2 regions of the Pseudomonas sp. nanlin1 genome follow, and region 2 is predicted to be linked to the other one. Evidence: predicted binding sites of a transcription regulator. Region 2 holds the regulator's gene; the other holds the start of a gene.
The links. Region 2 encodes sigma-54, which starts transcription at its own class of promoters, with help from an activator protein. Its sites were predicted from a motif close to ANTGGCATNNANNTTGCTNT; they were not measured.

Region 1: a site for sigma-54 is predicted at 1,203-1,222, ahead of glnA (glutamate--ammonia ligase). Genes of this name have one in related genera too.

The regions. Positions count from the first base shown of each region.
Region 1 is NZ_CP124218.1:5,157,877-5,161,083, forward strand. Features, by position in the region: gene thiI (tRNA uracil 4-sulfurtransferase ThiI) at 1-988, opposite strand, end outside; gene glnA (glutamate--ammonia ligase) at 1,318-2,724, shown strand; gene QCL65_RS23780 (cupin domain-containing protein) at 2,881-3,207, shown strand, end outside.
Region 2 is NZ_CP124218.1:4,562,742-4,565,948, forward strand. Features, by position in the region: gene lptB (LPS export ABC transporter ATP-binding protein) at 1-689, shown strand, start outside; gene QCL65_RS21080 (RNA polymerase factor sigma-54) at 862-2,355, shown strand; gene hpf (ribosome hibernation-promoting factor, HPF/YfiA family) at 2,455-2,763, shown strand; gene ptsN (PTS IIA-like nitrogen regulatory protein PtsN) at 2,773-3,207, shown strand, end outside.

The DNA.
Region 1 (3,207 bases), 600 kb from region 2:
CCTGGTCGATGATGTCTTGTTTATGACTTACCAGCAGCGGCCGCAGCACCAGTTTGTCGGTGGCCGAGTCGATGATCGAGAGGTTCGGCAGGGTCTGGCTGGACACTTGCGAGATCGCCTCGCCGGTCACCAGCGCATCGATTTGCAAGCGGTCGGCGATGCGGCTGGCGGCGCGCAACATCATGCGCTTGAGCACCACGCCCATGTGGCTGTCATCGACCTTGCCGAGGATTTCACCCAGCACTTCTTCGAAGGGCACGCTGATAAACAGCACCCGCTGTGAGCTGCCGTATTTCTTCCAGAGAAAATGCGCGACTTCCATCACGCCCAACTCGTGGGCACGCCCGCCCAGGTTGAAGAAGCAAAAGTGGCTCATCAGGCCGCGGCGCATCATCTGATAGGCCGCGACGGTGGAATCGAAACCACCGGACATCAGCACCAGGGCCTGCTCCAGGGCGCCGAGCGGGAAGCCCCCCATGCCTTCGTGCTGGCCATGGATGACGAACAGGCGCTGGTCACGAATCTCCAGGCGGACCTTGACGTCCGGGTGCTTCAGATCGATGCCGGCGGCCCCGCACTGCTGGCGCAACTGACTGCCGACATAACGGTCGACGTCCATCGAAGTAAAAGGGTGCTTGCCGGCGCGCTTGCAGCGCACCATGAGGATCTTGCCGGGCAGCAGGTGACCGAAATGCAGCTTGCACTTGGCCACGATATCGTCGAAGTCGCCCAGTGGGTATTCGTCCACCTGCAAAAAATGCGCGATACCGGGCGTACAGCTCAAGCGCTCGGTCATTTCGCGCAGCAGTTTGGGGTCGTCAACCTGGGTCTGCACTTCTAGGTTGTCCCAAACGCCGCTCACCATCAGTTTCGGGTCCAGGTCGCGGCATACCGTACGGATGTTTTTCGCGAGCTGACGGATGAAGCGCTTGCGCACCGGCCCGCTCTTGATGGTGATTTCAGGGAAGACTTTTACGATAAGTTTCATGAAAGCGGTGCGCGATATGCCAGCGTAAAAAGAGGGGGGCGGATTATAGCGGAAATCGCTCAAGGTTTAACCAGTTATCGTACAAACGGTTTTATGCGCCTTTTATTGGTGCGATATGATTTTTTTACGCCCCAAAAAGAAGCGTTAATAATTCGCCTAACCCGCTCAAGCGCCCTAAACGCCAGTGTTTACCCAGGAAATCCCATCTCGGGGCACTGGCATGCAATTTGCTCCCTTGTGAGGCAGGTTGCCTTGGCGGAGTATTCCCGCCAGCATCACCAAAATTAAAGGGCTCACCAACACCTGCCCTAATCCACCCGGAGGACAACATGTCGAAGTCGGTTCAACTCATCAAAGATCATGACATTAAGTGGATTGATCTGCGCTTCACTGACACCAAAGGTAAGCAGCAGCACGTCACCATGCCAGCGCGTGATGCCCTGGATGACGACTTCTTCGAAGTGGGCAAGATGTTCGACGGCTCCTCCATTGCCGGCTGGAAAGGCATCGAAGCGTCCGACATGATCCTGCTGCCGGACGACGAAACTGCAGTCCTCGACCCGTTCACCGAAGAGCCTACCCTGATCCTGGTCTGCGACGTCATCGAGCCGTCCACCATGCAAGGCTACGACCGCGACCCACGCGCCATCGCCCACCGCGCCGAGGAATACCTGAAGTCGACCGGTATCGGCGACACCGTATTCGTAGGTCCGGAACCCGAATTCTTCATCTTCGACGAAGTGAAGTTCAAGTCCGACATCTCCGGTTCCATGTTCAAGATCTTCTCTGAGCAGGCGTCCTGGATGACCGACGGCGACATCGACGGCGGCAACAAGGGCCACCGTCCAGGCGTGAAAGGCGGTTACTTCCCACTGCCACCGGTCGACCACGACCACGAAATCCGTACTGCCATGTGCAACGCACTGGAAGAAATGGGCCAGACCGTTGAAGTGCATCACCACGAAGTGGCGACTGCCGGCCAGAACGAAATCGGCGTCAAGTTCAACACCCTGGTGAAGAAGGCTGACGAAGTTCAGACCCTCAAATACTGCGTGCACAACGTGGCAGACGCCTACGGCCGCACCGCTACCTTCATGCCTAAGCCTCTGTACGGCGACAACGGCTCGGGTATGCACGTGCACATGTCCATCTCCAAAGATGGCAAGAACACCTTCGCTGGCGAAGGCTATGCCGGCCTGTCCGACACCGCCCTGTACTTCATCGGCGGTATCATCAAGCACGGTAAGGCGCTGAACGGCTTCACCAACCCGTCGACCAACTCCTACAAGCGTCTGGTCCCAGGTTTCGAAGCTCCAGTGATGCTTGCCTACTCGGCGCGCAACCGCTCGGCATCCATCCGCATTCCTTACGTCAACAGCCCTAAAGGCCGCCGTATCGAAGCACGCTTCCCGGACCCAGCAGCCAACCCTTACCTGGCTTTCGCTGCCCTGTTGATGGCTGGCCTGGACGGCATCCAGAACAAGATTCACCCTGGCGATGCCGCTGACAAAAACCTCTACGACCTGCCGCCTGAAGAGGCGAAAGAGATCCCCCAGGTTTGCGGTAGCTTGAAAGAAGCCCTGGAAGAGCTGGACAAAGGTCGCGCGTTCCTGACCAAAGGCGGCGTTTTCAGCGACGACTTCATCAATGCTTACATCGAACTGAAGAGCGAAGAAGAAATCAAAGTTCGCACCTTCGTGCACCCACTGGAATACGACCTGTACTACAGCGTCTGATTTCGGCGATGTGAAAAAGGCTTCCTTCGGGAGGCCTTTTTTTATGCCTGGCATTTTGGCCAGCTGTAAACAACTGGTACACCTACCGGGTGGACGCAGGAATACCCACAATGCACATTAAGGGCTCCAAAGGTATGAAAATTGGCAGGAGCCATCATGCAACGCCTACATTTCCCCGTTATTGCCCTACTGGCCGCGGTACTCTCCCCATTCGCTCTGGCTGCGCCGCCGGGCGTCGAAACGCAGGTGCTATTGCGCAGCGATAAGTCCTGGGACGGCACGGATTACACCGCCTACCCCACCACCGCGCCAGAGCTAACCGTGCTGAAAATCAGCATTGCACCCGACACCGAGCTGGATTGGCATTCGCACCCCATCCCCAACGCGGCGTACGTGCTCTCGGGCGAAATAACCGTCGAAGCGAAGAACAGCAATGCCAAACAGACTTTGCGCCAAGGCGATACCTTGGCCGAAATGGTCAAT
Region 2 (3,207 bases):
ACAAGAGCCGCCAGGTTGTCCGCGATGTCAGCCTGTCCATCGAGAGCGGCCAGATCGTCGGCCTGCTCGGCCCTAACGGCGCTGGCAAAACCACCTGTTTCTATATGATCGTTGGCCTGGTACAGGCCGACCAAGGTCGCGTACTGATCGACGACCTCGACGTCAGCCATCAGCCCATGCATGGCCGCGCACGCTCGGGTATCGGCTACCTGCCCCAGGAAGCCTCGATCTTTCGCAAGCTGTCGGTGGCCGACAACATCATGGCGATTCTTGAAACGCGCAAAGAACTCGACAGCGCTGCGCGTCGCCAAGAGCTCGAAAGCCTGCTACAGGAATTCCATATCACCCATATTCGTGACAACCTCGGCATGAGCCTGTCCGGGGGTGAGCGCCGCCGTGTGGAAATCGCCCGGGCTTTGGCCACCGCGCCCAAGTTCATCCTGCTCGATGAGCCGTTTGCCGGTGTCGACCCTATCTCGGTGGGCGATATCAAGCAGATTATCCAGCACCTTAAAAGCAAGGGCATTGGGGTTCTGATCACCGACCACAACGTTCGCGAAACCCTTGATATCTGTGAAACCGCCTACATCGTCAACGACGGCCAGCTGATCGCTGAAGGTGATTCCCAGGCGATTCTGGCCAACGAACTGGTGAAGGAAGTCTATCTGGGCCACGAGTTCCGGCTCTAGACTTGGCTGTCACTGGTCACCAATGATCGCGTTTTGGCATTAATTGAGCTTACGCCCTAGGCAAACACGGGGTGTTCAGGCATATAATTTGCTTACGACATAAAACTGGGCACCCCGGTGCCCTGTAGTGGATGGCGCGTTGCGCCGGCGAATAAGGTGTTAAGCCCCTGCCATGAAACCATCGCTCGTCCTACGAATGGGCCAGCAACTGACGATGACACCGCAGTTGCAACAGGCTATCCGGCTTCTCCAGCTTTCGACCCTTGACCTCCAACAGGAGATTCAGGAAGCGCTGGAGTCCAATCCAATGCTCGAACGCCAGGAAGAAGGCGATGATTTCGACAACAGTGACCCGCTTGCCGATCACGTCGAACAGAAAGTCACCCCAGAGGTGCAGGAGCCGAGCTTCCAGGAAAGTGCGCCGACCGTAGACAACCTGGAAGAAGGCGACTGGAGCGAACGCATCCCCAATGACCTGCCGGTCGATACCGCCTGGGAAGACGTTTACCAGACCAGCGCCAGTAGCCTGCCGAGCAACGACGACGATGAATGGGACTTCACCACCCGCACCTCGGTTGGCGAGAGCTTGCAGAGCCATCTGCTGTGGCAGCTGAACCTGGCCCCGATGTCCGATACCGACCGGTTGATCGCGGTGACGCTGATCGACTGCATTAACAACCAAGGCTATCTCGACGAGACGCTGGAAGAGGTGTGCGGGTCGTTCGACCCCGAACTGGACATCGAACTGGATGAAGTCGAGGCCGTACTTCACCGTATTCAACAATTCGAGCCTGCGGGCATTGGCGCGCGCAGCCTAAGCGAGTGCCTGCTGCTGCAATTGCGCCAACTGCCCGCCAATACCCGCTGGCTGGCCGAAGCCCAACGTCTGGTCCGCGACTTTATCGACATGTTGGGCAGCCGCGATTACAGCCAGTTGATGCGGCGCATGAAGCTCAAAGAAGACGAGCTGCGCCAGGTGATCGAGCTGGTGCAGAGCCTCAACCCACGCCCAGGCTCGCAAATTGAGTCTAGCGAGCCGGAATACGTAGTCCCTGACGTCATCGTGCGCAAAGACAACGAACGCTGGCTGGTGGAGCTCAATCAGGAGTCAGTACCGCGCCTACGGGTGAACCCGCAATATGCCGGTTTCGTACGGCGTGCGGACACCAGTGCCGACAACACCTTCATGCGTAATCAGTTGCAGGAGGCCCGTTGGTTCATCAAGAGCCTACAGAGCCGCAACGAAACCCTCATGAAGGTGGCGAGCCAGATCGTCGAGCACCAGCGTGGTTTCCTCGACTACGGCGATGAGGCCATGAAGCCACTGGTACTGCACGACATCGCCGAAGCGGTTGGCATGCACGAATCGACTATTTCCCGGGTCACTACCCAGAAATACATGCATACCCCACGGGGTATCTACGAACTGAAATACTTTTTCTCCAGCCACGTGAGCACCTCTGAAGGCGGTGAATGCTCGTCCACCGCCATTCGCGCAATCATCAAGAAACTGGTCGCTGCGGAAAATCAGAAAAAGCCGTTGAGTGACAGCAAGATCGCTGGTTTACTGGAAGCACAAGGCATTCAGGTGGCCCGTCGCACTGTTGCCAAGTACCGCGAGTCATTGGGCATCGCACCGTCCAGTGAGCGCAAGCGTCTAATGTAGTAAGTGCACCTAGGCCGGCCACCTGACGATGTGCCACAGCGTTCCAGCGGCAAACATCAACGTTTGCCTCTTTATGCACTGGCAATAAGGAGAAGCGGTATGCAAGTCAACATCAGTGGGCACCAACTGGATGTGACCGGCCCGATGCGCGACTACGTGAGCGAAAAACTCGCCCGGCTCGAACGCCATTTCGACAAGATCACCAATGTGCAAGTCATTATGGAGGTCGAGAAGCTCAAGCAAAAAATCGAAGCCACCCTGCATATTCCTGGTGGTGAAGTGGTCGCCAACGCAGAGCATGACGACATGTATGCCGCCATCGACCTCCTCACCGACAAGCTAGACCGCCAACTCAAGAAACATAAGGAAAAACAGCAAAGCCTGCTGCAAGGTGCGGCGGCCCGCTGATACTCCCCCATGATCCGACTTGAAACTATCCTGACCCCCGGCCGTTCCCTGGTGAACGTGCCGGGCGGCAGTAAAAAACGTGTACTCGAACAAATTGGCAACCTGATCGGCGAACAAGTGCCCGACATGGAAGCGCAAGAAGTGTTCGAAAGCCTGGTCGCTCGCGAAAAACTCGGCTCCACGGGCTTTGGCAATGGCATAGCCATTCCACACTGCCGCCTGAAGGGTTGTCACACCCCTATCAGCGCCCTGCTTCACCTGAAATCCCCGGTTGACTTCGACGCCATCGACGGCGAGCCGGTCGACCTGTTATTCGTGCTATTGGTGCCTGAAGCGGCCACCGATGCTCACCTCGAACTGCTCCGGCAGATCGCTGAAATGCTGGATAAGAAAGACATCCGAGAAAAACTACGTTCAGCCGAAAGCAACGAAGCCCTGTATAAA